Regions from separate parts of the Vibrio sp. V30_P3S12P165 genome, predicted to be linked through region 1. Evidence: predicted binding sites of a transcription regulator. Region 1 holds the regulator's gene; each other region holds the start of a gene.

Region 1 (10,506 bases):
CACTGAGCAAAATTTCATGACTTTCACGCACTTTGACGTTAAGACGAACGCCTTTCACTTGACCAAAGGCAATATTCGATAGCCCTTGGTTAAGCATGCGAATACGATTTTGCTCACGTTGAATCGTCTTACGGATAATACTAGCAACAGAATCAGAGCTGATCGCCAAGCGATTTTCTCGCTGAGTCAGTTCTTCTGTTAGACGAGCAAGCTCAACCTCCATTTCCTCAATCGCTTCAACTGGATCATCTGTTCGAATGATATCTTGACGAATACGTTCCCGTAGATGCTGATAAACAGCAATATAAAACAGCACCTTACGTTCAGGATGTGCATTATCTTCTGATAAGCGTAACGCATCGCGTAATTCTTCATTATTAGCAACCGCTAAACGCAAAGCCCCTAGTGACTTATCCGACATCGAACGGAGTTCACTGGCTGATAAATACGCCAGTTCACGCTTATGTAAACGACGTTCGACATCATTTTCACGCGCCAGGCGCAATACTGAACACCAACCCGCTTTTGCATTCACCACCAAGGTACGCAGGTCTCGATATTCTTTTTCCAATTTTTTCAGTCGCTTAACTAACGACTTCATTTCCATTTCGGTCGAGGTGATCGTTCGCTCATATTCACTCCGACGACCACGAGAGCTATGTAAACGTTCATGCAGATCATCACGACGTTGCAAAGCACGACTTAATGCGCTCTCATCGGCCTGAACCCCAAATTCTTGTAGCTCTTGCTTAAATTCCTGTACTGTTTCCAGCTTGGCTTGATGAGAGCTTTTTAAAGACGCCAAGACTTGATGATACTGACTCAACTGAGTTTGTGCTTGCTTTAATTCATCGCGACGACGGTTTCGAATGCTTTCCGCTTGTATGAGTTTCCCTTTTAACTGCTCACTTAACTCACTACTCTGGCTAAGTAGATGAACAGAGTCAGAGTAAGAAAAATGCTGGCGACGCTCATAGAGATCAGACAGAGCAAAGATCTGACTTTTTAAGCTTTGCAGCACCTGATCCGCTTGTTGATATTGCTGCTCGAGTGCATCAAACTGCTCTGGATCCAGCTCTAGAGCAGAAGCCAGCGCCTGTAACTGTTCAACCGTTTGACGATGCTGAGCAAGAAAGACCTTCGCTTGGCTCAGATGCTCCAATTTATCATTCAGTACAGTTAAGCGCTCCTGCAAGGTATTTTCAGCCAGCAGACGCCAATTCGGAGCAATACTATCGAGTGTCGATAAGGCTTGTTTACTCAATTGGCGTTGGCTGCGTTGTTGCAGCTCTTGATTTTCCAGCTCAGTTAGCTGACGAAGTACCTGATTGCGTTTTTCACGTGCCATCAATAATGCTTGCTCAGGATCATCTTCAAATGCGCACTGTAAATGCTCAGCCACAAAAAGGTTAAAACTGCTGTATAAACGTTGCAGTTTTTGCGAATCAAAAGCCGATTTGGCATGCACTTCAACAATCTCTTCTCGTTCTAAACGAAGTTGCTCTAAACGTTGCTCACGAGCAGCTCGCCCAAATAAAGGGATCTCTGGAAAACGAGAATAGCGCATTTGTCGATCATTTAACTGAACACAAACCGCCCCGGCTAACTCTTCAACATCAATCGAACTGTCATCAAAGGCATCGATATCCCCTTCGATTAAATAGAGATCTTCAGGACAATCATCCAGCTCAACCAACTTCTCTTTTATGCCAGATAAATCAGAGACCACGATCGCATGCCGAGCAGGGCCATACATCGCACTAAAATAAGGCGCATCCTCCAGAGTAATATCATCATAAATTTCAGACAATAAAACGCCACCTAGTGTATCGGCCAACCCTTTCAAACGAGGATCGTTTGAACCGCCCGGTGAAGCAAGCCGCTCAATTTCGCTATCAAGTAAGGCTCGACGCTGAGCCAGTTTGTCCTTCTCCAGCGATTGTACTTTTTCACGCTCTAGCAGCGATTGCATCTCCCGCATGACAGACTGGCGGTCATTTAACTCAGCACCACTTTGTTCGCGTAAAATTGCTAAAGCATCATTGGCTTGAATCCATGCTGGAGCAATGCTTTCACAACGGGCAATATCAGAGTGTAGTTCTTGCTCAAGGCGACGTTGCTGACTTCTCTGCTCACGTAGCGTTTCTTGGCTCTGCTCCAAACTCTCTAACAACGCTTGGTGGCGTTCACGCTCTAACTCAAGGCTATCTTCTTCACTCAGAAGAACCTGATGGTGCTTGTAATAGTCATTGACTTGCTGCTGTACAAGGTTTTGCTGTTCAATTCGATGGTGCAGATCTCGCTGTTGCTCCAACCACGACTGTTCATTTTGTACTACCTGTTGAGCATCTTGTGCTTGACGTAAAATAGTTTTCGCATGTTCAGCCGCTTGGCTACGGTCGACGTCTCCCACCACGCTTTTCACTAAACTCAGCGCTCGTTCAAACTGCTCAGCCGCCGCTGATGACATATCCAATTTGTGTTTTACTGATAATAGCTCGCTGGTTTTTTGCTCTTGCTGGGCATTCAGCTCACTGATTCGCGCATGAGCAACTTCTGCGGAGAGAGTGGGATCATTAAGCTGCTGGCGAGCTTTGTCGAGGGCTTGTAACGCTTGTTGGTATTGCAAAGCGCGGGTCTGTTGTACATCAAGCGCTTGTTGATAATCAGCCAATTGCGTTTTCAGGCTATCGACTTCTTCCTCGGCCATCGTCGCTTGTTCTTCCGCCAACATGACACGTTCTTGCGCTTCTTCGACCACCATTAACTGCTCTTCAAGACGAATACTGAGCTCTTCTAAATCCTCTTGATAACGAGCAATTTTTTCTTGCTGTCGCAGGGCATTTTGCATCAGTTGTAAATGATCAGAAGCGCCTTGGTAATCTTGCTCTAGTGCAGACTCTTGTTCAGCCAGCATTTCTAACTCTTCATGAACACGATTAAGTAACTGGTTTTGCTCAATTAAGGTTTCACGAGCGGTAAAAAGCTCTTGGCGCAGCGACAAGGTTTGCTCAACGTTAATACGACGCTCATTCGCGTGGCGCATATAGTCAGCAGCAACATATTGGGTTGACTCAGCAATTAGATGTTTGAACAGATCTCGATCTGCTTGCGTGTTTTTAATGGCTTCTAAAGTCATGCGATTTTCACGCAATGCCGATTCCATATCTTGGAACGCTTTTTTCACTCCGCCATTTTGTGGCAATAAATAATCACGCAATGAGCGGGTAATCGCGCTGGAAATACCGCCATATAACGAGGCTTCAATCAAGCGGTAAAATTTGGAACGGTCACTGCTATTTCGCAGTTTTTTAGGCACCACGCCTGATTCAAACATCTGACTGTGGTAATCCACAATCGAAGCAAATGGTTTGAAATGTGCCCCTTCGATACGACTCAGGGCTTCTTTCACTTCATTGAGCTGACGAACACGAGCATGATGATCTGAAACACTTTCTACCAAAATATCCGTCGGTTTGATATGGCTAGGTAGGCCTTGAATAACAAAGGGTTTAATATCAACTTTCTTATCTCGCCCAGCCACTTGCTGAAGTTTGACCGCAAACAAGAAACGTTGATGACGTGAATTCACCACATCAAGTGCCGCATAACAAGCTCCCGGCTGCAATTTACCATACAGTCCTTTATCACGAGAGGCTTGTGAGCTCCCCGCTTCCGTTGTATTACGAAAGTGCAGTAAGCTTTGGTCAGGAATTAATGCGGTGATAAACGCCGCCATTGTGGTCGATTTGCCTGCGCCATTACCACCAGATAATGTGGTCACTAAATTATCGATATCAAAAGTTCGGGCAAAGAAGCCATTCCAGTTGATCATGGTGAGTGATTGATATTTACCTCTTTCAATCATGCTTCATCTTCCCATACTTCATCTTGTTCATGTTGTGGTTGCAATTCAACTTCATCAGTTAATAAGCTTGGTTGGTTAGGCTCTTGGTTATGGACGACCGCCTCACCATCGCGGATCAAACGTAATTGTGCTTGACGCATATCATCCCCTACTCGCACATCGGCCCCAAAACGGAAAACCGCCTCGGTAATACGAAACTTGGTTGTCTCGCCGATATGAATAAGCATACCCAAACGACGTAATCGACGTAACGAAGAGCGAACTTTTTCAAACAATTTTTCTTTATCTAAATCTGAACCTGTGGCACGGTGAGTGACCAATTTCATCAGTTTTTTCTCATCAACTAATGAGAGCAGTTCTTCATACAACTCTTGGTTGGTAAAAATGCCTTCGTGCGCCAACCGCTCAGGGCTTAAATAGAGAAAACAAAGGACTTTACCCACCAGCATATCCAGTTCAGATAGCACGCTGCGGTTAATCAAGGAGGTTGAACGCGGCCGAAGATAGAAAAAACCTTCTGGCGCACGAACTAACTCCGTATTATAACGTTGGTAAAATAATGCCAACTCAGGTTCAAAATCGGATAAGAAAGCATGGTTATCTAGATCATCACTAGACACATGCCGCCCTGCGCGCAATTGGCTATCTAAAGCCGGGAAAAGCGGATTCACTATCGCTTTGGCCAGTTGCTCTGGCATATATTCATTAATATCGGTCGATGACATTTGCTTGTACCTTTGCCCCAAATTCGTTAATGGCTTGCCAGTTTGGTTGAACGGCTCGGTAATCCGATTCAGAATAACCGAGACGCACGGCTTGATCGACGACGATTCTAGCCAGATCAAAGTGCTGTGTACGCGGATGTGAAGCGAGGTAATCACGTAACACGATACCTAAATCGATGGGTAACTGCTGTTCTTTATGAGCTTTAAGCATATGGCCAATACGCTCTGAAATTGCGTCGTGCACTTGCTGAAACTCTTCATATTCCACGTCCATTGGCCGCTGCCCTGTCACCTCATCATCTCGGAGCACTAATGCTTCATCACGCAGATCGGATAAGCGTTCTGCCTCTGCAAATGTTAATAACCATGGCTGGGTAAAATAATCATTCATTGACTGACGAAGACGTTGACTGAAGGCTCGATTTTGATCCATATCAATGGCCGTTCGGATAAATTTATGCACATGTCGGTCATAACCTATCCATAAATCAATCGCTTGTTGGCCCCAATTGATGATGCGATCCAACTTCATTTGCAGTGAAAATAGCACTTCTTCAATAAATTCAAGTTCAGGATCGCCATAAATTTTTTCTTGAATATCGAGAATCTGGGTTTGCAGTTCATCTCCTGCAGCCTGCAAGGTATCTTGCAGTTCTCGCAGTGTCGATGAGGTTTCTGATAATAAACGTTCACACTGTTGAATGGCGTCTCGCCAATCTTGATTGAGCAGGTCAGCAATTTGCTGTTTTACCGATTGCTGCTGTTCATCCAAAACGCGTTGGTTAAGATCAATGCGATCAAAAATCTCTCCGACAGAGTATTTCAGTACGCCATACACGTTTTTTTTCCAGTGCTCTGTTGTACCGCCCTTCTGAGCAGATTCAGCCGCTTTCGCCATTTCATCGGCGACCATCGAAAGCTGAATCGAGAGCTTTAATTTGGAAAACTCACGATGACGAAGGTAGTAGTCAGTGATCCCCATTGCAAGTGGTGAAAGACGATAGATACTCATTCCTTCTGTCACTTCGCTAGTAAATCGACTGATCAAGCGCTGTTTGACTAATTCATTAATGGCATTATTTGCTCGAAAAGCCGAAGGCTCCCCCGTATCCGTAAATAGTCGAGTTACAATGGCAAAAGCATCATGCAACTCGCCTTCACCAAGCTCTTCATCAAACCGTTCATGGCTCAACACGGCAATGGCAATTAAAAAAGCTAACCGCTCTGCACTGAGGTTCAAGGAGAAATCATGCTGCTTAACCCAACTCACCAATTCATCAATGGGCTGCTCTGCAGCGTTTTGAGTTAATTCACTCATGTTATACCTGTTCTTTTTTCTTAGCCCAAACATGGATATAGCGACCTAATGATAGATAAGGTTCTTGACGGCAATAATGTCGTTCCAGAGCCAAAAGATCTTCATATTGATATTCACCCATATTTTGCATGTTACCAATATAGTCACTAAAACAGCGAATACCGGATTTTCCACAAATTTCAAATCCGGCTTGTTCAATCCACTGATAAACGTCGGTCGGCAATAAACCTTGTTGAGGCTGAAGTTTAAAACGTTTGCGGTGGGGCATTCCCGCTAGAATATGAGGAATATTGCCACACACTGCATTTTTGTACACCAAGCCATGTTGGTTATAAAACATAATCGATGCCATTCCACCCACTCGCACTTGGTTCAACAAATGGTGCAATGCCTGTTGAGGATCTGCCAACCATTCCATGACTGCATGGAACATCACGATGTCGACAGGTGCTGGTAAATGTTTATCGATCGCTTGGACAGGGGTATGTACAAAGCAATACCGTTCAAGTAAACCGTTCTGAATAACCGCCTGTTTTGCCAAATGCAACATTTCAGAAGAAAGATCGCATAGAGTGACATTGTGACCAAATTTCGCTAATCTTTGTGACATCTGTGCCAAACCACCGCCCGCGTCTAAAATGTGCAACGGAGCTTGTGCTTCATCGAAATGGGTAAGTAGACTCATGAGGTCTTGCCAAACAATTACTTGGCGAATCTCACCTTTGTCAGAACCATAAATGTTTTTTGCAAATTTGTGGGCAATATCGTCGAAATTACGGTCTTCTGTCACTGTGGCTTGAGCTATGATAATCAATCGTGCTGCTATTCTGTCATAGGAATGGCAGGAATAAAGAATCTTTCGCTGATTTTACTATCAAGTGCTGTTTTTTCGGACTATTTTGTTTATGTTTGAGCTGAAAAAAATCGTTTCCTCGCTTCTGATGCCTTTGCCAGCACTGCTGATCATTGGTTTTGTCGGTTTAATGTTAATCATGTTTACCGCCAAACGTAAAACAGGCTGTCTTGTGGTGCTCTTTGCATTGAGCGGTCTGTTTTTAATTGCCTTTCAACCCCTTTCTAGCCGCCTCTTAATGCCTTTAGAGCGTCAATACAGCGCGTTTCTGCCCGTCGACGGTTCCGTTGATTATGTGATGGTGCTTGGCAATGGCCATGTTGTGGATGGTACGATTCCACCCACCTCGGAGTTAACTCGAACGGCATTGATGCGCTTAACGGAAGGCATCCGTATTTTACACATGTACCCTGGCGCTAAGCTGATTTTATCAGGCTATGCCGGTGGTACTGAATTTAGCCATGCGAGAATGCTCGCCAAGGTGGCTCTCGCGCTTGGTGTGTCAAAATCTGATATTATTTTACTGGAAACCGCACAAGATACTTGGGAAGAAGCGCGGCAAGCTGCTGCTTTTGTTCAGCATAAAAAACTGGTTCTTGTCACTTCTGCAAGTCATATGGCACGAGCGATGAATGAATTTCACTCTGTTGGACTCACGCCTATCCCTGCTCCGACCAACTACCTAGCCCAAACGAAGGTGAGTCAAGCTTGGGATAAATACATTCCCAAAGCCAAATATCTAGAACAAACAGAGCGCTATTGGTTTGAAACGATGGGACTGATGTGGCAATCAATGCGAGATTGGGTCAGTCAGCATAACAACGCTGAACTCAGTGATACTCAATAACCAATAAACCAGCAAATCAAGATACACGGCTCTTGCTCACAAATTGCTACGTTTACTGACAATTTTGTATGGTTATAATGCATATTTAAGCTAAATTTCATTGCGGGTTGAGTCGTTGCAGTCTAAAATCTTGCTCGCTACTGACAAGATGAATGTAAAAATCAAGCCGCTATTTAACAGCGGTTTTTGTTTTTTTATTACTTTTAGGCTAATTAAAGCCGGTGCCCAAATCATGAAGCGTTATCGTCAAGCAACAGGCAAAATGGCTATTTTTCTCAGCCAGTATCATAAAATCAACATCGCCTATCGCATCATAACGCCGAATGCCCCTATCAGAGGGAAGCCTGGGTATAACTACTGCTGCACTCAATGAAGTGAAAGCCTATGCCGGCTCCAGCAGTCATTGATAGGATAAATTTATGGCTACGATTAAAGACGTTGCACGCTTAGCGGGTGTATCCACAACGACCGTATCTCATGTGATCAACAAAACCCGTTTTGTTGCAGAAACGACACAAGAAAAAGTACTCGAAGCAGTTAAGCAACTGAACTACGCACCAAGCGCGGTGGCAAGGAGCTTAAAATGCAACACAACACGTACAATTGGTATGCTCGTCACGCAATCAACCAATCTTTTCTTTTCTGAAGTGATTGATGGGGTTGAAAGTTATTGCTACCGCCAAGGGTATACATTGATTTTATGTAATACCGGTGGGATTTATGAAAAACAACGTGACTACATTCGCATGTTGGCAGAAAAACGTGTCGATGGCATGTTGGTCATGTGCTCTGACTTAACAGAAGAGTTACTGGAAATGCTCGAAAGCCACCCAGACATTCCTAAAGTCATTATGGATTGGGGGCCAGAAACATCTCAAGCGGATAAGATCATTGATAACTCAGAAGAAGGGGGTTATCTCGCAACGAAGTATCTGATTGAGAAAGGGCATAAAGCTATCGCTTGTCTTAGTGGTCATTTTGTCAAAGCCGCTTGCCAAGAACGGATTACTGGATTTCGTCGTGCCATGGCCGAAGCGAACCTTCCCGTTAATGATGATTGGATTTTAGAAGGTAACTTTGAATGTGATACCGCCGTTTTAGCGGCCGATAAAATTCTCGCCATGGATACTCGCCCAACCGCTGTATTTTGTTTTAATGATACGATGGCACTTGGCTTAATCAGCCGTTTACAACAACGTGGAGTTAGAGTTCCTGACGACATGTCCATTATCGGATACGATAATATTGAACTTGCTGAATATTTTTCGCCACCATTAACTACCATTCACCAGCCCAAACGCCGAGTCGGTAAAAATGCCTTTGAAATACTGCTGGAACGAATTAAAGATAAAGAACACGAACGCCGTACATTTGAAATGCATCCAGAAATTGTTGAACGCGATACGGTACGAGACTTAACCAAAAAATGATGGATAAGCGTAACTAAACCGATTAAAATCACTAAAAATCGAACCAGAGTCACATTTTCAAAAAAATGAAAAGTGACAACGGTTCAGTTTTAATGACTTTATCATCCGTATTCTGAGGTAATACTCGGAATACAGTATGTCACGCACAGGGCAAACCATCTGAAAGGGTGGGACGCAAAGCCTCCGGCCTAAACCCGAATGTGGTAGGTAGCGGGGTTGCCGATGGCTAAACTGCATAGACAGGAAGTTAACTTCTTATTGACATCTTTTAGCAGTTTTTTGCTAGTCTCTCGGACCTGATTTGGTGGCGAATTAGTTAATACACCGAGATTTACAACATGGATAAACCCGTATTAAAAGACTCAATGCGACTTTTTGAGCCACTTGGCCGTATCAAATCGCGTTCAATGTTTGGTGGTTTTGGCATTTTTACTAATGACACGATGTTTGCGTTAGTGGTTAATAACCAACTGCATATACGAGCAAACGATAAATTAGCCGCCAAATTTAAACAACAAGGTTATCAACCCTATGTGTATACAAAAAAAGGGTTCCCCGTTGTGACCAAATATTATGCTTTTCCTGAAACGAGCTGGTCAGATCCGCAATTCATCTTATCTGAGGCACAATCCGCTTTAAAAATTGCTCAACTTGAACGAGACAACCAAGAGCAATCAAAACCAGAACGGCTGAAAGATTTACCAAATTTACGACTAGCCACTGAGCGCATGTTGAAAAAAGCCGGCATCAACTCCGTTGAACAACTGCATCAACAAGGCGCACTAGCTGCTTATCAAGCGATACAACAAAGCCATTCCAGCGAAGTTAGCCTAGAGCTATTGTGGGCATTAGAAGGCGCAATTGAAAGAAAGCACTGGTCAGTCATTCCGCTTTCGCGACGCGAGGAACTTATTAAGCGTTTATCTTAAAAACACTCTCTTCATGCTTTTCAGCACTCAAACAATAATTAGTCCCTCAGCGAGTTGTATACCCAACCAACTTGCGTAGGGCTAATTATTGTCATGGTTTAACCTAAATCACACGATACCCAAATATGTTCTATTCTGTATCCATTGGATAACGCTAAATTTTGCCACTAATTAAATTTTTCCACTATAGTATAGGCCGCTCAATGACCCGAAAAATGCTGGTTGGATTGATACTACTTGCGATAGTGATCTTGCTCACTGTCAATTTACAACAATATCTCAATCTAAGCTCGATCAAACAGCACCACACTCAACTATCTCTATGGATTGATGAACATTTTGCCATCGCAGCTCTGCTCTATTTTGTTTTTTATGTCTTATTAACCGCCTTTTCCGTTCCTGGCGCGGCTGTATTTACTCTTCTTGGTGCGGCCTTATTTGGTTTTTGGATCAGTTTATTTTTAGTGTCTTTTGCCAGTACACTGGGAGCAACGATCGCCTTTTTGATTAGCCGCTATTTGCTCAAAGAATGGGTA
Region 2 (10,506 bases), on a different contig from region 1:
ATTGTACTATTATTGTCAAATCAATATTGCCAGAATAAATAACTACGTTTAGTATTATAATTGTAAAAAAATTAACCTCACAGGAAACAGAAATGTCGGAACTAACTAAAACGCTATTAAATATTCGTAGCTTACGCGCTTATGCTCGCGATCTTACTTTAGAACAACTTGAAGAAGCTCTTGATAAATTGACGGTTGTCGTGCAAGAACGTAAAGAAATTGAAGAACAAGAAAAAGCAGCTCAAGCCGAACAAGAAGCCAAACTCGCAGCCATTGCCGAACAAATCGCCAAAGATGGCATTGACGTTGATGCACTAATCTCGGCACTAGCTGGTGAAACAAAAACAAAAACCAAAAAAGGCAAAGCGAAACGTGCACCTCGCCCCGCTAAATATAAATACGTTGACAATGGCGTAGAAAAAACTTGGACAGGCCAAGGTCGAACACCTTCGGTTATCCAACAAGCATTAGATGAAGGAAAATCTCTCGAAGATTTTGCCCTTTAATCTCATTAAAAATATTATTAAAAATAAAAGGCTCATTACTGAGCCTTTTATTTTTCCTTATGATGGAAAAAGAGGAAGCCTACCGCTCCCAATAGGCTTCTTCTAAACTGTCTTCTCGTTCTGGTAAACCACGGGATAAACGAGGAGAGTGTTGTACCAGCACCTCATAGCTCGCACGGTTAGAGTATTTACACACCTGAGAAAAAGAAGAATAAGTTAAAAATTGATGCTGATGCTTACTGGAGTTCGGCACGTTTTCTTTATGATATTTATTGGCCGCCATATCATGTAATAGCGCGGATAGTGCGGCATCACCTGCACCATTGGTATTTTTTATTTTTTCAGGCCCCCCCATGTATGGGGCAATATGGGAATAAACTCGAATCGGATTATCACAGCTATAACGGCTGACAGGTCGACTAAACTCATATCGGTTAAATTCTGCAATAGAGCCAGGTAACAGCGGTAATGTCGTTTCTCGTTTTGCTGAATCTTCAGTATATCCCGCCATAAATAAGCCGACCGGCCCCGCAGTACACAGCACTAAGTCAACCCAATCTAACGCTTTATCAGAGGCCGCTAGTGGGTCTTGCTCTCCTGTCAACGCGCACGCTTCATCTTCATTCATAGCCACAACCGAAACATGGTCACGCAAAAAGTTTTGCCAAAATAGCGGATCTTCTTGAATCACAAATTTAGTTCCGAGTGTTAACACCACCGGCACGTTGTATTGTTTGGCATATTCTATTGCACGCATCGTTGCCTCTGGCATTGGATCGCCAGGTTTACAACGCACAAGATAAGCGGTCAGCACCAAAGCAGACGCATTTTGGAAAATCTTCTCAGGAATACTTTCTGGCCGTAATTGATTCATTTGCCCTTCACTGATAGCAAAGGTTCGTTCACCATCTTCCGTAATGAGAGCAAAACAGCGACCAATTGCTCCGTTCACACCTTGTAAATAATTCAAGTCAACTCGGCTGGATGTATTACATAAATAACGATACCCATAGCTACCAATTTTAATATCTTGGCTCATCACACCTAATAAGGTTGAACGATCATCCGCTAAGACCGAATAGTTATGAAGTGTATTTCCGATTGTTCCACCTGCGTACTCACTGCAGATCAATTGATTGTTTTTTAGCTCTTGGTATAGCGCTTCTGCCGCATCATCATCAATAACTAACGAATGCCCTTTACTTAAGCCATAACGTTCAATTAATTCTGAATCTACTTTCGCTTCAATATCGACTAAAGTTTGGTCAATACCAATAATATGAGTACGGGACATTTTTTTATTTTCTTGTGCCTGAATGACAAGAGGATCGCGAGCATGGACAGGAAAATAATGTTTTGACTTACGTTGGCCAGGGAATTTCATAACGGTGGTTCGGCATAGCAATAAAAGGATGGGCGATTCTAACTCGCGACACCGTAAAACAGCAACTGACAGAAAAAGAGCAAACGTTTTCGTAAGCGAGTTTTTTCCTCATCATACTCTACATCCATCAGTCAAAGCCGGAAAACATCGGGTAACCTCAAAATTGCGCCTTCTCAACTAAAAATAATGTATGCCATCAGTTTCTCCGGCTCTCTCAGCTCTCTTATTATTTCACATTAACTAAGAAATCAACGAGATGATTTGAGAATGAGAAGGTTACGCAGAGATAATTGACCGAAAGAAGTGTGATTGCAGTCTCGGATCTGTCCTCAAAAAAATCTTTCTGTTAGAATCTTCCCCCAAGTTCATCAAGTGGTATTGAGTTATGTCAGAAGCTCACAGTACAAATAGTCAAAAGAAAGTTATTGTTGGCATGTCAGGTGGTGTCGATTCGTCCGTTTCAGCGTATCTATTGCAACAACAGGGCTACCAAGTTGAAGGCCTGTTTATGAAAAACTGGGAAGAAGACGATAACGAAGAATATTGTACCGCAGCTGAAGATTTAGCCGATGCACAAGCCGTCTGTGATAAATTAGGCATCCACTTACATACCATTAATTTTGCAGCGGAATATTGGGATAATGTTTTTGAATACTTCCTTGCCGAATATAAAGCTGGAAGAACGCCTAACCCTGATATTTTATGTAATAAAGAGATCAAATTTAAAGCGTTTCTTGAATTTGCCGATGAAGTACTTGATGCCGATTATATAGCCATGGGTCACTACGTTCGGCGAACGTTTCCTGTCACAGGCGAAAAACCACAAATGTTACGCGGGCTTGATAGCAATAAAGATCAAAGCTACTTCTTGTATACACTTAGCCACCAACAGGTAGCCCGAAGCTTATTCCCAGTCGGTGAACTAGAAAAACCAGAAGTTCGTCGAATTGCAGAAGAGCAAGGCCTAGTGACGGCCAAGAAAAAAGATTCAACCGGTATCTGTTTTATTGGTGAACGCAAATTTACCGATTTCTTATCTCGCTATTTACCTGCACAACCCGGTAAAATTGAAACACCAGAAGGAAAAGTTGTCGGTGAACATCAAGGGTTGATGTACCATACGCTTGGCCAACGTAAAGGCTTACACATTGGTGGTCTTAAGGAAGGAACAGAACAACCTTGGTATGTTGCAGAAAAAGATCTCCAGCGAAATGTTTTGATTGCTGTGCAAGGCGCTGATCACCCTTTACTAAAATCTCGTGGTCTATTGGCATCACAACTGCACTGGGTAAATCGTCAACCAGTCACAGACACGCTACGTTGCACGGTTAAGACGCGTTATCGTCAAACAGATATTGCTTGTACCCTCATCCCTATCGATGACAATAACATCAAAGTAATGTTCGATGGGCCACAAGTTGCCGTAACCCCAGGTCAATCGGCGGTATTTTACCAAGGTGAAGTTTGCCTTGGCGGTGGTATTATTGAACAGCGTATCTCATAGTCAACCTTAGGAGTATTGACGTGGCTCACACGAATTATGATCGCACTATCGCTTTTGCTGGGCTCTGTCAAGCAGTGGCCCTGGTACAACAAGTTGCAAGAGATGGCCACTGTGATTCCAACGCGTTCGCCTCTTCACTTCAGGCCATTGTTAACACAAACCCGAGCAGTACACTGGATGTGTTTGGCGACGAGGCTAATTTAAAAGTGGGCCTCGAAAGTTTAGTCAATGGTATTGATAACACGCCTACGGGTAATGAAATGACCCGTTATATGATTAGCCTAATGGCATTAGAGCGGAAGTTAAGTAGCCGTAGAGATGCGATGGCACAACTGGGGGATCGCCTGCAAACGATCGAACGCCAAGTCGCGCACTTCGATTTACTTGATGAAACAATGATCAGTAATCTTGCTAATGTCTATCTTGATGTTATTAGTCCGATTGGCCCTCGCATTCAGGTTACCGGCACACCAGCGGTATTACAACAAACAGCCAATCAGCATAAAGTAAGAGCCTTGTTGCTTTCCGGAATTCGCTGTGCCGTACTTTGGCGTCAAGTCGGTGGTCGACGTCGCCATTTGATTTTTAGTCGTAAAAAGATGATCGAGCAAGCTCAACTGCTACTAGCAAGACTTTAAATGATCGACTTCAACTTCACCCACTTTCACATTTAACTCAAACTCCAGGAGAAAAACATGGAACTGTCAGCATTGACTGCTGTTTCACCGGTAGATGGCCGATACGGAAGTAAAACGATTGCGTTACGTAGTATCTTCAGTGAATATGGTCTCCTAAAGTACCGAACTATCGTTGAAATTCGTTGGCTACAAAAGCTGGCTGCTACTGCAGCAATTACTGAGGTCCCACAGCTCAGTGAGCAAGCAAATCAATTTCTTGATCAATTAGCTGACAACTTTAATGAACAAGATGCCCAACGTATTAAAGACATCGAACGTACTACGAACCACGATGTCAAAGCGGTTGAATATTTCTTAAAAGAAAAAGTCGCCGAAGTTCCTGAGCTGCATGCCATTAATGAATTCATTCATTTTGCCTGCACATCAGAAGATATTAATAACACGTCTCATGCCCTGATGCTGAAAGAAGCTCGTGATACGGTTATCCTGCCAGAAATTCGCAACATTATTGATGCGATTCGAAAATTAGCCGAAGAATATCGCGATATTCCCTTACTTTCACGAACTCATGGGCAGCCCGCTTCACCATCAACGATGGGGAAAGAAATGGCGAACGTGGCTTACCGTATGGAACGTCAGTATAAGCAAATCGCCAATATTGAAATTCTAGCTAAAATTAATGGTGCCGTCGGTAATTATAACGCTCATCTTTCTGCCTACCCTGAAGTCGATTGGCATAAATTCAGTGAAGAGTTTATTTGCGAATCTTTAGGGGTAGCATGGAACCCATACACAACTCAGATCGAACCTCACGATTATATTGCTGAGCTATTCGATGCGATTGCTCGTTTTAATACGATTTTGATTGATTTTGATCGTGATATTTGGGGTTATATCGCACTAGGTCACTTCAAACAAAGAACCATTGCTGGCGAAATTGGCTCCTCAACCATGCCACACAAAGTTAACCCTATTGATTTTGAAAATTCCGAAGGGAATCTCGGCTTAGCCAACGCCATTTTTACACATCTTGCGCAAAAGTTACCTATTTCTCGCTGGCAACGTGACCTCACTGACTCTACCGTTCTGCGTAACTTAGGGGTTGGTGTTGGCTATGCCATTATCGCTTATACTTCTACCTTGAAAGGGATCAGCAAATTAGAGGTGAATCGCGAGGCACTATTGGCCGAGTTAGATAAGAACTGGGAAGTGCTTGCCGAACCAGTACAAACGGTCATGCGCCGTTATGGTATTGAAAAACCATATGAAAAACTTAAAGAATTAACCCGAGGAAAACGGGTGGACGGTGAAGCCATGCGTGATTTTATTGATGGACTAGCGTTACCACAACCCGAGAAAGATCGCCTAAAACAGATGACTCCCGCCAGCTATATTGGCTATGCTATCGAACTGACTGATAAACTCTAACTCTAACTCTAACTGGATTAGATTAGTATTCAATACAAGGGCCATATATGGCCCTTTTTCATCACAACCATATGCTCTTGGTGATTATGGCTGCTTTTGAAAAAATAACGTAATTTTTCCGACTTCAATGCCGAATTTTTTAATCTTAGTCAGATTAAACATATGCTTTTCATCTTGACGATACATCCAATCATCAAATAAAACCTGAATCGCTTGTTGCTCAGTTTGTAATAAAAAAGTGTACTGCCAATGTAAAGTATTTCCGACCGCCTTTCCTTTAGCTTGGCCGATAATATCATCTGCTTCACCGAGGTATTCACCGCGATCAGTACGAGTAATTATCCAAATTCGCTGACTTTCTTCACCGTCATCAAACACAAAGTCTTCCACTAAAGTCAGAACCTCGCCTTCTACAGAGCCTTTAATTAAGACTTCAAAGCGTCGTGTTTGTTTATCTGTATAATCTTGCACCATCCCCCAGGCTTGAGTTGTGCCTGAAAAATATTCGAATAAATCAAACTTGGGTTCATTTTTTTGATAGTCCTGAATGTCTGCTGAGCAGGCAGTGAGTAAACATCCCCCCAACAACCAGAGCCATGCATAGAAGTATTTCATCAGTTTATTCCTATTAACTGCTTTCTTAATTGAGGATAATGGCTACGTGGCGATAGCCAAATAGCTAGGAAGGCCTCATTCATTACCGGATCTTGAACCAGGCCACGTATTTCAGACTCATCCTGTGAAGGAAAGAAAATAAGTTGACCCGTTTGTCCATCCGAGAGATACACCAAACGCTGCCCTTGTTCGACACTTGGAAACATGTGACTAAATTCACTCAGCCACCGCTCTATTTCTGCCGCTGAATAGCCAAGTTTTTGCCACTGCTTTTGGGTCGCCTCTAATAGTTGTTGCTGCGAGATTGATCGCAAGTAGTGAATTTCCAATGCAACTGGATGAGCTGGTAAATCATCAATATGATGATAGATACCATCTGGTGTACGGAGCTGGGAGGTATAAACATCAAACCATAACCACGAAAGGGTTGCCTGCCCAACCACTGGCCACATTGACCACATGGTTTGCGAATCTTGGATAGACGCCGCCCGAACAGGAAGTAATAAAGTTAAGCTTAAACTGAATTTAGTGATAGCGACTATCCATTTCATCGGTGAACACCTTTAGCAAAAAGAAGGTTAACAAGAACCACTGGATAAAGAGTATCCCTAATGTGATCGAAACTGGGTAAACCAGCGTAACAGCACCAAAACGATATCCTGCCCAATAGCTTAGAGCTCCCCCTAATCCGCCCAAAAACATCACCCATAGGCGAGGATAAGTACAAACAACGGTTAACAACCTTTGGCTATACCAAGCAAAGCCTCCCCATAGGGCAATGAGCCATAGCGGAATCCAAGTTGCCTCGGCAAAAATGAATAGCGCAAAGTAATGATTTGCCATATCCAGAGTTATACCGATGATCGTGATGACCAACACCGGAAATATGCGATAACGCGCATAGTAGACAGACGTCAACCAAGTCAAGAGTACCAAGCCAAGCGTGACGCCTTGCCAGTTGGTTTGCCCTAATACCGCGCACAACCAAATCACTTCAAACCATAATGATGGCCACAACAAGCTACGCATTATCCACTCTTCTGCAATGTCATATGAACAGCGCTGATCGTACGAGCGTTAAACCCACCCTCACAGTAGCAAAGATAATAGCGCCACATACGGACAAATCGTTCATCGTAGCCAAGTGCCCGTACCTGCTCCAGCGAAATTTCAAAACGTTGACGCCAGTCAGCTAACGTCTGTGCATAATCTAATCCGAGGTCAAAGAGATCACGAATCACAAGATCACTATATCGAGTGGCAGTTTCAGCCAGTACCGTAATTGAGGGTAAAAATCCACCGGGGAAAATATATTTCTGAATAAAATCAACATTATTACGATAATATTGATAACGTTGGTCGACAATAGTAATCGCTTGAATCGCCATTAGCCCTTGCGGTTTTAATCTCTCATTACACTGCTGAATATAGGACTTTAAGTAAGCATGACCGACTGCTTCAATCATCTCGATCGAAACAAGTTTGTCAAACTGCCCGGTCAACTGACGATAATCCTTTTTCAACAGAGTAATTTTATCGCTTAATCCGAGCTGTTTTACCAACGCTTCTGTATAGGCAAATTGCTGCTCTGAGATAGTCGTCGTGGTCACACGGCATCCATACTGCTGAGCCATATAGATCGCCATCGCTCCCCAACCTGTACCAATTTCTAATACATGATCTGTCGGTTGAAGTTGTAGCTGTTGACATAAACGATCCATTTTATTGATCTGAGCTTGCTCTAAGCTCTCTTCAGCAGAATGATAAAGCGCACTTGAATAGAGCATGTTTTTATCTAAAAAGGTTTGATAGAGCGTATTACCTAAATCGTAATGTGCCTCAATATTTTCCTTAGCTTGTCCAACCGTATTACGTTTTAACCAATGTCCAAGTTGGTTAACCGTACGTGTCCATACGCTACTTTTCGCTTCCAGTTGATCAAGTGCCGACAGGTTTCTCGCCATCAATTCCATCACCGCCGTCAAATCTGGACTATCCCACCACCCATCCATATATGCTTCTGCAGCGGCAATACTGCCTCCTTTGAGCAACCGAGCATAAAAATCAGGATGCTTCACTTCGATAAAGGCATGCAACTGGCCAGTATCACTAGAGCCAAATTGTTCCATGTTTTCATCATGATATGATTCTTTAATGGTCAAGCTACCAATACGTAATAAATGGAGAGACCTCAATGCCACCGCTCTGGCACCTTTGGAAAACATAGTCCGGGTTTTAGGCATTATTAAAGAAGCGGACGGTATCATTATTCTCTCTCCTTACTCTTGTCTTGTTCCGATTGTGGGTGTGCATAAAAGGGAGCACCTTTACGCCAAAGTTTAAAAGCATGCCAATAAATCCCCACCATCACTTTAACTGTCATCATCGGTGTTTTGAGCAATAACTTAATCAGTGCATTACTGGTAAAAGGTTGAGCACGCAAGGTCAATGTGGCATCAAACTCTTTATGCTGCCGATGACACTCTAAATGCACCATTAAATGATCAGTCAAGGGTTTCAGCTTCCAATGGTATTGTTGGTCGATGGGATTAAAAGGTGACACATGAAAGGCTTTATCTTGTTGCCAATGCTGATTATTGTTACCGGCATCTGCTGGGAGCGCATAATAGTGTCGCTCATTCCAGGGGGTATTGCTGACTTCAGCTAATAAATAACGCCACAGGCCTTGTTCATCATATAAGTAATAAAAATTAACGGGACTAAAATACAGCCCGAGGTAACGTAAATGGAGTACCGCGACGACTTTACCCGTTATCTTGTCACCAGTTAATTGCTCTACTTTACTTTGCACTGCACGCTTTAAATCACCCTCACCGAGATAATCTTGACGACGAAAGCGTGCCCAGTGCCACCATTTTTCACCTAACCCCCAGACTTGATTTTTCAATGCTTGCCATTCATCCAAATCAATACAGGGCATGAATAATCGGTAGTTCAGCGCATGTTGCACAGGGGTTAAGCGGCGATGCCGAATATGACCAACCATTAAGCAACTTCCGATATGAGATGGAACGTCACTCATTTCACAACTCCTTATTTAAACTTCGCCTGCAGAGCATTTAATTGTGTCACAACATCCAAGCCGCTTTTTACACCATCTTCATGAAAACCGTTGTGCCAATACGCACCACAAAACCAGGTATGATTAATACCATTCACCTCTGATTTACGTTGCTGGGCAGCAATCCCTTGTGTCGTAAACACTGGATGATGATAGATAAACCGCCTAAGCACTTTATCTGGATCAATATCTTGACCGCTATTGAGCGTGACACAAAAAGTGCTTGAAGAAGAAATATGCTGCAGAATATTCATATTGTAGGTTAAAGAGGGTAAACGGGTTTGCTGATCTTGCACGCCCTTCAACCAGTAGTTCCAAGATGCCCACGCAGCTTTCCTTTTTGGGAGTAACGAGGTATCGGTGTGTAAAATCACTTCATTCGCCTGATAAGTCATGGCCCCCAGAATGTTTTGTTCTTTTTCGGTCGGATCGGCCAACATCGCTAAAGCTTGATCGCTATGACAAGCAAAGATCACTTGATCAAACCGTTCTACTTGGTCATTGACGGTTAATTCTACCCCTGAGTCCATTCGGCGTACGGATGTGACCGGAGAATTTAGCCTGATCTGCTGCTGAAACCCTTTCGTTAAAGGCGTGATATACGACCGTGAGCCGCCTTGAATAACATACCACTGTGGACGATTAGCTACTTCAAGTAATCCATGGTTTAGAAAAAAGCGTAAGAAAAAACCCAACGGGAAAACTCGCATATCTGCCAATGAAGATGACCAAATGGCAGCTCCCATCGGTAAGATATAATTTTCACAGAAATAGTCAGAAAACTGATGGTGTTGTAAAAAGTCCCCCAACGTGAGTAACGTTTGTGCTGGCTGATGACTCGCCAACTTAGCCAACCGATTAAAGCGCAATATTTCGCCAATAAAACGATAAAACTTAGGGTTCAGCCAATTTCTTTTCTGCGCAAATAATGTCGTTAAGGTATGTCCGTTATATTCCAAGCCATTGCCATCATTACGGACACTAAAACTCATTTGTGTGGGCAGCCCTTTGACACCGATTTCGTCCATCATACGGATAAAATTTGGATAAGTGCGGTCGTTATAGACAATAAAGCCGGTATCAATTGCGTAATGCTGCCCTTCCCATTCAACATCGACCGTTGCCGTGTGACCCCCAATATAATCATTGGCCTCAAACACGGTGATATCATGATCAGTATGTAAATAGTGACCACACGTTAAGCCTGAAATTCCGCTGCCAATAATAGCAATTTTCATGATTTATCCTTTTTATACACGAACCAGCCACTTCACCCATTGCTGCTGCCAACGATAGGGTAATAAGGCGAGTAGTCGAATCATCCAAGTAAAACGGGCTGGAAAATAAAT
Region 3 (10,506 bases), on a different contig from region 1:
TTCGCCGCACCCAAATCAATAATAATGTCGCCTGATGCTGCAGGGCCAGCTAATATCCAACGTTTGCGATTCTCCAGAGCCTCTTCTAATGCCAAAAACCGTGTACCTTGTGGGTGATCACTCAGTGAATCAAAAATGACATTTTGAGCACGACCGGCAGCAATAATCACTTCAATTCCGGCACGACGAGCGATATCGGCCGCTTGTAGTTTAGTCGCCATACCGCCAGTACCCAATGTTGTACCACTTCCGCCAGCAATTTTTCGCAAAGTGTCATCAATGGTTTTCACTTCTTTAATCAATTCAGCGTTGGGGTCTTTGCGCGGATCGGCAGTAAATAAGCCTTTTTGATCGGTCAACAGTAACAATTTATCAGCACCGCATAAAATGCCAACCAGAGCTGAGAGGTTGTCGTTGTCACCAACTTTAATTTCATTCGTTGCTACTGCATCATTTTCATTGACGATAGGAACAATATCGTTATCAACCAATGCATTGATAGTGTCACGAGCATTAAGAAAGCGCTCTCGATCGTCTAAATCAGCTCGGGTAAGTAACATTTGCCCTATTTTAATTCCATACAAAGCAAACAGGGATTCCCATGCCTGAATCAACTGACTTTGACCGACCGCCGCTAAAAGCTGCTTACTGGAAATAGCGTGCGGCAAGGCGGGATAACCGAGATGCTCTCGCCCAGCGGCAATCGCGCCAGATGAAACAATCACCACTTTGTGGCCCTGTTTTTTAAGTTCAGCGCATTGGCGAACAAGTTCAACCATATGGGCTCGGTCAAGTGCCAAAGTTCCGCCAGTTAATACACTGGTTCCTAACTTGACCACAACCGTTTGGGGTGTGATTTGGCATTGTTGATTCGTTGTCATGATTTATTCTGCAATGGAAAACATATAAGAGGTGATGTTTTAGCAATCAAGCGCGGGTTGTACAAGAGGAAAAAGAGGTGAAACACCTCTTTTTTTGACGGTTTCTCTATCTTACCCTCAATCTAGACAAATTCATCCGACTGTTGATGTAAAGAGAGAGTAAATAAGAACCGTTCTTGTAACGTTTGCGCGAGTTTTTGATGAAATGCTTGTTGAGTTCTTACGACTTCGAACATTGCTTGCTCTGGGGGAGAGGAAGCATCCCAGTGTCCAGCAACATTATATCGCCCTATTCGATAATTAGCTTCAAATCCGGTATCGGTTTTAGTCAGCTCCATCCACCAGCCCCAAAATTCACGTTTTTCAGGCGATTTTTTATCGTTAATACAAACGGCCAAGCAATCAAAGAGGTATTTCCCTTCTTGGCATTGGCCTTCGCGCAGATAAGGACCAATCGCTTTCAATACTGACAACAAACGGTGGTGGGTTGGTTTTTTTGCCACTTCTGACATTTTATCTCTCCATGTTTAGAATGCCTATTCATTATAATAATCATGCGCTTAAAAAGCGCACAGCATTCACTTTTCACTAATTAAATTGAAAAGTCATCCACAGAGTTGTTCTTCGAGCCATTTTATTGCTAAATCGAGGGATTGCTCATATCCTCGTGAAATACTTTCATCTTTTACCAGTTTTGCTTTTCCTCCTTGACTGAAGGTAGCAATCAAATGGTTATCACTTGCTGGTGATACGGGATCTCCCTCCATAGAAAGGGCTAAAATCGGTACCGGTGTACGCCTTGTCGCCAGTACCCCTTGAACTTTCAATGACCAAGCCATTAATTGAGCCGATAAGCTTGGAATATCAACCGTGTTTTTCCCCAAACGAGACGCCAAAACATCTAAGTACATTTTCGACATCATTTTCATTTTTTCTTGAGAAACAAAAATATCGTGAACAGGTGCCCCAATCGAAACACAGGCTTTTATCTTCGAAGATTCAAGAAAAGAGAGCCGAACCATAGCATTGCCACCAAATCGAAATCCAACGAGTCCAACTCGGCGATGATCCACCCAAGGCAATGGTGCTAACTGATTAAGCACCGCTTGATGTAAGCAAGAGGAATCTTGGGTTAAAGGCCAATGATGACTATGCCCCACTGACGGCATATCTATCGTTAACATCGCGATATTACGTTTAGCTAAATAATCCCTGAACAACCGCCACATATCTGTTTGTAAACTATCTAATCCAGCGCTTACCATCACCACCGGCTGTGGTTCATTCGTATGCGATAAATGTAAATGACCGATAATTTTTTTACCTTGATAGTCAAACTCCAGCGGTTTAATCGTGTATTTGGTCAGCTCAGCCGCTTGTTGATAAGCTTGATTGGCTAAAACACGCGCTTGTATCGCCAGGTTATCTTTTTTTAAATGCGGGTAGCCCGCAATGCTATAACACAAGGAGGCACTGAACATCCGCTCTGCTGCTTGATCCCCGGTTAAAGATTCACTTTGCTTATGGTAGTTTGCTCCAAGCCGAGTCCATTCATAAGTCCAATTTCCACTGTGATACCCTATCACGGTATCGAGCCATTTATCATAGGTTCTCGAATGTTGTGATGAAGCAATACGCGCTAACACTTCTTCTTGATCTATCGGATCAATGCCTAACCATGCCCACTGTAAGCGGCGCAAGTTGCGATACCAGAAGAATGTATCTTGTTCCATCTTTTGTTCGATAAACTCAAGGCTACTGGGCATATACTGAGTTAATGCGGAAGTTTCTTTGGCTTGCTTGTGTTTTTGAAATAACGTTTCAGAAAGATTGTTACTGCTTGAATCAGACATAAGACATCTCGTTATATAAAGCATAGATGCAGTTATACTAATCAAAAAAATGGCCCTTTGCAGGGCCATTTCAGTGATTATTGATCAAAAGTTATCATAAACAAGATGCGTGATTATTTTTGTTTGCGGTTGACCGGTTCAATATAGGATAAAGCCATATCCCAAGGTTGTTCAATCCATGTATCTTGTTCAATGTCAACAATGTATTCATCAACTAACTCTTTTCCTGCTGGTTTAGCACAAACCGTAACGAATTTCGCTTTAGGATACATTTGACGAATCTGGCGCGCTGTATCACCACTATCAACTAAATCATCAACAATTAAAAAACCTTCGCCATCATGTTCTGGAGCTTTTAAAATACTCATGTCGCGTTGGTGATCATGATCGTAACTTGAGATGCATACGGTATCGACATAACGAATCCCTAATTCACGGGCCAAAATAGCAGCCGGAACCAGACCACCTCGGCTGACACCTAGGATACCTTTCCATTGTTCTGCAGGCATTTGACGCTGGGCAAGTTCACGACAAAATTTCTGCATATTGTCCCAAGTGATAACGAATTTTTTACTCATTGTAATTAAACCTAATTGTTTGGAAATTGGGTATGTTTATGCCTCAAGGATAAACTTAATAATAAAGATAGCTGCCATGATCCAGACACTGAGTGACACGTGACGGCCTTTACCACTAAGCAGTTTGATCAACGCATAAGAAATAAAGCCAAGCGCAATGCCTTCTGCGATAGAGAACGTCAGCGGCATTAATAAACAAGTCACCACCGTTGGTGCCGCTTCCGTTAGATCACGCCAATCAATACTGACTAGGCCAGAAAGCATTAGGATGGCAACATAAAACAGAGCTCCTGCCGTTGCATAAGCTGGGATCATGCCCGCTAATGGCGAGAAGAATAATGCAAGCAGAAATAAAATGCCAACCACAACAGCGGTCAATCCTGTTCGTCCACCAGCAGCCACACCAGAAACACTTTCCACAAAAGAAGTGGTATTTGATGTACCAAGCAAAGCGCCAACCGAGGTCGCCGTTGAGTCTGCTAATAAAGCACGATTTAAACGAGGAATTTTACCATCTTTGCCAATAAAGCCAGCCTTACTTGCCACACCAACTAAGGTTCCAGCAGTATCAAACAGATCAACAAATAAGAAAGCAAATACGATCGAGATCATACTAACTTCAAAAATAGCAGAAAAATCTAATTGCATAAAAGTCGGTGCAAGGCTTGGTGGAGTAGACATAACCCCTCCCCAAGTCACATCACCAAATAGAAGTCCAAGAGCTGTTACCGCCAAAATAGCGATCATTACGGCTCCTTGAACACCTCGATGCACTAAAGCAATCGTGAAAAAGAAACCGAGCGCACCCAACACGGCTGGCAAGGCGGTAATCGCCCCCATAGAGACCAGTGTGGCTTGGTTATCCACCACAATACCGGCATTTTTTAACGCAATAAACGCTAAAAACAGGCCAATACCAGCAGAAATCCCGGTTCGTAATGACATCGGAATTGAATTAATGATCCACTCGCGGATCTTAAATAAGCTCAATAATACAAATAGTATCCCAGAACAAAATACTGCCGCTAATGCGACCTGCCAGGTATAACCCATTCCCAATACCACCACGTAGGTGAAGAAGGCATTTAACCCCATTCCTGGCGCTTGGGCGATAGGATAATTCGCGACAAATCCCATGATAAAGCAGCCAATTGCGGCAGCTAAACATGTCGCGACAAAGACAGCGCCGCGATCCATCCCGGCATCAGATAGAATCGCCGGGTTGACAAAAATAATGTACGCCATTGTCAGGAAGGTGGTGATCCCGGCAATGATCTCAGTGCGCACACTTGTACCATGTTCACTGAGTTTAAATAGTCTTTCCAGCATGTTTGAGTCCTAATAATGGTAACGTAAACGGTTGCGTAATCGATTGGTCGCCGATTATAAAGTTATCAACCAATAAATTCCATACGGAATTAAATGCAATAAGTAAGAATGCACGCATTTTTAGGATAAAAAAACGCCACCTAATGATAGGTGGCGGTGAATTATACGAATCAAATACGATTAACAATAAATTCCAATATAGGGGTGAACAAAACTGTTCAAGATACAAGCTTAAATTTAGTAACCAAAGCTTGAAGGGTATGTAAAGTTACTAGTAAACACAGCGTTATTATTCCAGAACATTACAGACGATAAACCTTTATTCATAACTATCACCATTAAAATCAAACATTGTTTATTGATTTCTCAGTTCCTTGGAGGCGATAAATCGGACTCATCCTTTGAGCATTTTGTCTTCACTCGCGAAGTTGGTTATAAATATACCACAAAGAAATTTTATTACAATAGATTTAGTGATAAAAATCACATAAAAGTAAAAATTGACAAAAAAAACGCCACAAATGGTAATTTAATTACAGAATAAACAATAAGACACGTACCGCTGTCTTATACTTCTCTGACTTCGATATGACGTTAGTGAAAACAACAAAAGCAGAATTGATCACCAAAGGCGCTACTCCCACCACAGACATAGTGGTATGCTGTTTCAGGTTACTATGTCATAGCCCGATTACAGCCTATCTATCTAAAATAGAAAAAAAAACCTAACAATAATCGGGGAAATTTACATAAAAGGAGTCACTTGTGTCTGAATTCCACTCTGAAATCAGTAAATTATCACCAAGCCCTGTATGGCAATTTTTCGATAAGATTTGTTCCATTCCTCATCCATCTAAACATGAACAAGCTCTTGTGCAATTCATCATTGATTGGGCGACCCAGCAAGGCTTTAACGTTCGTCAAGATCCGACAGGAAACGTGTTTATTAAAAAACCAGCAACATCAGGTATGGAACATAAGAAAGGGGTGGTACTCCAAGCTCATATTGATATGGTGCCGCAGAAAAATGAAGACACAGAGCATGATTTTACGCAAGATCCCATTCAACCTTATATTGACGGTGAGTGGGTAACTGCGAAAGGAACCACACTCGGTGCTGATAATGGTATTGGTATGGCAACCTGTTTGGCAGTACTGGCCTCGAATGATATCAAACATGGTCCACTTGAAGTGTTACTAACCATTGATGAAGAAGCGGGAATGACCGGAGCTTTTGGCCTACAAGCGGGTTGGTTAGAGGGAGACATTCTTCTAAATACCGATTCAGAACAAGAAGGTGAAGTCTATATGGGCTGTGCCGGTGGTGTCGATGCGGCCTTTAGTTTTGATATTCAACGTGAAGAACAACCGACTGGATTTGTGACTCGCCAACTGACACTGAAAGGACTAAAAGGTGGTCACTCTGGTTGTGATATTCATACTGGCCGGGGTAATGCCAATAAACTATTGGCTCGCTTTATTGCTGAGCATGGACATGCGTTAGATCTTCGTTTGATCGAGTTTCGTGGGGGCAGCCTGCGTAATGCCATTCCTCGTGAAGCATTTGTCACTGTTGCCGTTCCCGCCGAAAAAGTTAATCAACTCGATGAAACCTTCACACAATATCGCGAGTTATTAACCTCAGAATTAGGTCAAGTTGAAACAACCATCATTACGTTAAATCAGGCGATTGAAACCGCTCATCAAGTTTTTACTTTACCGTGCCAGCAACGTGTTATAGCAGCGCTTAACGCGTGTCCTAACGGGGTTATTCGCATGAGTGATGACATTGAAGGCGTGGTAGAAACTTCCCTGAATGTTGGCGTAATCACAACAGAAGAAAAGCAAGTTAACGTTCTCTGCCTCATTCGCTCACTGATTGACTCAGGCCGGAGCCAAGTACAAAGTATGCTTTCATCAATTGCGCAACTGGCTGAAGCAAACATCACCTTCTCGGGAGCTTACCCTGGTTGGAAACCTGATGCGGATTCAGAAATCATGCACATTTTCCGTGATATGTACCAAGACCTCTATGGGCATAAACCCAATATCATGGTTATTCATGCTGGGCTTGAATGCGGGTTATTCAAAAAACCTTATCCCAATATGGATATGCTCTCTTTTGGCCCAACCATCAAATTCCCTCACTCTCCCGATGAAAAAGTGAAAATTGATACCGTAGCGCTCTTCTGGCAACAAATGATCGCTTTACTGGAAAATATTCCAACCAAAGCCTAAAGTTAATGGTCAAGCTAACCTAGGGGGCTGTTGACCTTTTGAGCTAATTTTTACAACAACTTGTGGCTTATTTATACAAGACAGAAGCTTATCATGTAGTTACTCTACATGATAAGCCGATAATCCGGTAAAAAGAGCCACAAACACTGCCCAAAAGGGTCGGCCAAAAGCATTTTTTTATCGATACGAAAAATTTTATTCATTAGCGATACCCACGGTCTACTGCTAGAGTTCGCGTCCTTGAATTTCTCCTGAGTTATTCACCCGACTCGATTCAAGCGATAACTGCATAGCCAATGTCATGAGCGATGATATTTCTTCTCTTGATATAGCCAAATTCAGAATCGTGTCCACTATACCCAAACAACTTGCTGTTGCAGGTAGGCGGCAAGTGAGTGACAAATTGTCTGGAACAAATTTGAACAGCCGTAGGCTCGCCTTTGGTGAGAGCCACAGATGGCTCTCATCATCCCCATCAGCATAGACAGGCTATGTGATTGGGGTGAACGAACGCAGCCAACACCCCTGCAGATTCAAGTAGGAAGGGTATATGCTCAACATAAATGAAATAACCATGAACGAAGAAAAAATGATTGTAGGATGGCGTGAAATAGTAAGCCTTCCTAGATTAGGTATTGGAAAAATAAAAGCCAAAATCGATACTGGAGCCCGGACTTCTTGTCTTCACACTTTTCAAGTGGAGCCATTTACTAAAGAAAATGCCGCTTGGGTACGTTTTTGGATTCATCCACTACAACATAACACTGAAGAAGTGACGGTCTGTGAAGCTAAAGTGATTGATGAGCGGATTGTTCGAGATTCAGGAGGACATGAAGAGTCTCGCTATGTGATCGAGTCAGAAGTTTCTCTTGGGGGGCATACTTGGCCGATAGAAATAACCCTGACAAATCGTGAAAATATGGCATTTCGAATGTTATTAGGCCGAACGGCTATGCATCATCGAATCATGGTTGATCCAACCCAATCCTTTTTAATCCCTTTCGAGGAGCCAAAATAATGAAAATTGGTATTCTGTCGCGTAACGCTTCATTGTATTCAACCAAACGTTTAATTGAAGCATGCAAACAACGCGGGCATGAAGTCAAAGTTATCGATGCTTTACGCTGTTATATGAATATCAACTCAGAACAACCAGAGATCCATTTTAAAGGTGAGAAACTTTCAGGTTTTGATGCGGTTATCCCTCGTATTGGTGCTTCTGTCACTTTTTACGGTACAGCCGTGCTACGGCAATTTGAAATGATGGGGGTGTACCCGATCAATGAGTCGGTCGCTATCAGTCGCTCTCGAGATAAATTGCGTTCTATGCAGCTATTATCTCGCAAAGGGATTGGTATGCCGATCACCGGGTTTGCGAGCAAACCGGATGATGTAAAAGATTTACTCGAGATGGTTGGTGGTGCTCCGGTTGTGATCAAATTACTGGAAGGAACACAAGGTATCGGTGTCGTGCTAGCAGAAACCCGTAAAGCTGCAGAGAGTGTCATCGAAGCATTTATGGGGCTAAAAGCAAATATCATGGTTCAGGAATACATCAAAGAAGCGGGTGGTGCTGACATTCGTTGTTTTGTCATTGGTGATAAAGTCATCGCAGCCATGAAACGCCAAGGCGCAGAAGGTGAATTTCGTTCCAATTTACATCGTGGTGGCACAGCATCACTGGTAAAAATCACCCCCCAAGAACGTAAAACAGCGATTGATGCTGCTAAAGTGATGGGGTTGAATGTTGCGGGTGTCGACCTCCTTCGTTCAGAGCGAGGCCCTTTAGTCATGGAAGTCAATTCCTCCCCGGGCCTCGAAGGCATTGAAGCAGCCACAGGCAAAGACATTGCTGGAATGATTGTCGAGTTTATTGAAAAAAATGCAGCCAGTAGAAGGACCAAAACACGTGGCAAAGGTTAATCGTAATTCCGCGTATTCATTTCTGGGGGAAGTCATTCTCCCAGCGACGAAACGAGTCATCGAGCTTGAAGCGGCCAAACTATATACCCACTCTCCATTATCCATCCCGATTGAAATTATTAATGGCGCGTTTGCTGGCCCAATTTTGATGGTAAACGCCGCCATTCATGGTGACGAACTTAACGGCGTCGAAATTGTTCGCCAGCTGATTAACACGATTGATCCAACGAAGTTAAGGGGAACACTCATCAGCGTTCCGATTGTGAACGTATTTGGTTTCATCCATAAATCTCGTTACTTACCCGATAGGCGAGATCTCAACCGCTGTTTCCCCGGTAGTGAAAAAGGCTCATTAGCCTCTCGTATGGCTCACACATTTTTCTCTCAAGTTGCCCTGAATTGCGATTACATCATTGATTTACACACTGGGGCTATCCATCGAACAAACTTGCCACAAATACGTGCCGATCTCAGTAACCCTGAAACCTTACGAGTGGCTCAAGCTTTTGCTACACCTGTCATTATCGATTCTCCGCTGCGTAACGGATCGCTACGCAGCGAAGCGGAAAAAGCCGGTATTACTGTCTTAACCTATGAAGCAGGCGAGGCGCTACGCTTTGAACCGATTGCCATTAGCGCAGGCATCGTCGGAGTAAAACGAGTCATGCAAGCAATCGGCATGCTTCGCCCTAGCAGAAAACAGGTACCGAGCTCTGTCATTGCTAAATCGACCAGTTGGCAACGAGCAGAAGCCGATGGCATCTTACGTACCGTCGTTTCTCTGGGTGATAAAGTAGAAAAAGGACAAACACTGGCTTATATCAACTCTCCATTAGGTAATGTAGAGATAGAAATTACCGCCAATAAAGGTGGAATAGTCATCGGCCAGCAAACCTTGCCTCTCGTTAATGAAGGGGATGCGATTTTTCATCTGGCTTACTTTAAACAAAGTGATGAGATGGTTGAGCAAGTCGTAGGAGATTTTATTGAAGAAGTTATCGATACTGATTTAGAACCGCTAACCACAGGGCAAATTATGCCCCCTTCTCCTGCTTAATACAATACAAAAAGCCCTTGGTTTATATTCCTCAAGGGCTTGACTATAGACTAGACAAATTAAGCAAACGAAGCCCAAATGACCGTAGCCACTAAAATCGGACACACAAAGCGAACATAACCTGGCCAGATTTTCGCAAATAAACTTTGAGAAAATTCAGGATAACCTTGTTGCAGCTCTTTAAATTTACCATTACGGCTCCATACCCAACCACCAAATAAACAAAACATTAATGCCGCTGTCGGTTGTAAATATTGTGTCGCCGCCATCGCTACCAAGCCAAATAAGCTTGCAAAATTGTACACGATAACAACGCTAAATAACGCAATCACACCGCCAAGAACCCAACTGGTCGCGCCTCGTGAGGTATTCAAACGTTCACTTACCAAAGCCACGGGACACTCAAGCATAGAAATCGATGAAGTTAATGCCGCAATCGTTAATAGCAAAAAGAAAACCGCAGCAAATAATTGCCCCAGTAACCCTAAACTATCAAACATCATCGGTAATACAGTAAATACCAAGGTATCGGAACTGAGTAATGACCCGTCTTGTGCATAGATTTCAACCCCTTTATTCATTGCAACAAACATCGCAGGCATCACAACAAGGCCAGCAATAAAAGCGACGCTGGTATCAACCAAAGT

What was found. The regulator PurR, encoded in region 1, represses purine synthesis genes. The targets are predictions, from matches to a motif close to TNANGNAAACGTTTNCNTNA.
Region 2: the regulator PurR is predicted to act here: its motif matches at 1,966-1,985, upstream of CAG57_RS02600 (inosine/guanosine kinase).
Region 3: the regulator PurR is predicted to act here: its motif matches at 4,661-4,680, upstream of CAG57_RS15765 (NCS2 family permease).

The regions. Positions count from the first base shown of each region.
Region 1 covers NZ_WXWH01000030.1:184,450-194,955, forward strand. Annotated here, with positions in the region: gene mukB (chromosome partition protein MukB) at 1-3,868, opposite strand, end outside; gene mukE (chromosome partition protein MukE) at 3,865-4,593, opposite strand; gene mukF (chromosome partition protein MukF) at 4,574-5,911, opposite strand; gene cmoM (tRNA uridine 5-oxyacetic acid(34) methyltransferase CmoM) at 5,913-6,701, opposite strand; gene elyC (envelope biogenesis factor ElyC) at 6,790-7,611, shown strand; gene purR (HTH-type transcriptional repressor PurR) at 8,031-9,041, shown strand; cyclic di-GMP riboswitch class I at 9,181-9,265, shown strand; gene CAG57_RS06525 (TfoX/Sxy family DNA transformation protein) at 9,380-9,970, shown strand; gene CAG57_RS06530 (TVP38/TMEM64 family protein) at 10,174-10,506, shown strand, end outside.
Region 2 covers NZ_WXWH01000013.1:121-10,626, forward strand. Annotated here, with positions in the region: gene CAG57_RS02595 (H-NS family histone-like protein) at 93-506, shown strand; gene CAG57_RS02600 (inosine/guanosine kinase) at 586-1,890, opposite strand; gene mnmA (tRNA 2-thiouridine(34) synthase MnmA) at 2,276-3,394, shown strand; gene hflD (high frequency lysogenization protein HflD) at 3,415-4,032, shown strand; gene purB (adenylosuccinate lyase) at 4,090-5,460, shown strand; gene CAG57_RS02620 (DUF3833 domain-containing protein) at 5,545-6,075, opposite strand; gene CAG57_RS02625 (chalcone isomerase family protein) at 6,075-6,626, opposite strand; gene CAG57_RS02630 (DUF2878 domain-containing protein) at 6,601-7,104, opposite strand; gene CAG57_RS02635 (SAM-dependent methyltransferase) at 7,104-8,342, opposite strand; gene CAG57_RS02640 (DUF1365 domain-containing protein) at 8,342-9,118, opposite strand; gene CAG57_RS02645 (NAD(P)/FAD-dependent oxidoreductase) at 9,130-10,395, opposite strand; gene CAG57_RS02650 (SDR family NAD(P)-dependent oxidoreductase) at 10,408-10,506, opposite strand, start outside.
Region 3 covers NZ_WXWH01000077.1:166,741-177,246, forward strand. Annotated here, with positions in the region: gene proB (glutamate 5-kinase) at 1-881, opposite strand, end outside; gene crl (sigma factor-binding protein Crl) at 1,004-1,393, opposite strand; gene frsA (esterase FrsA) at 1,487-2,734, opposite strand; gene gpt (xanthine phosphoribosyltransferase) at 2,848-3,312, opposite strand; gene CAG57_RS15765 (NCS2 family permease) at 3,349-4,641, opposite strand; gene CAG57_RS15770 (beta-Ala-His dipeptidase) at 5,407-6,879, shown strand; gene CAG57_RS15775 (ATP-dependent zinc protease family protein) at 7,454-7,897, shown strand; gene rimK (30S ribosomal protein S6--L-glutamate ligase) at 7,897-8,802, shown strand; gene CAG57_RS15785 (succinylglutamate desuccinylase/aspartoacylase family protein) at 8,762-9,859, shown strand; gene CAG57_RS15790 (sodium-dependent transporter) at 9,919-10,506, opposite strand, start outside.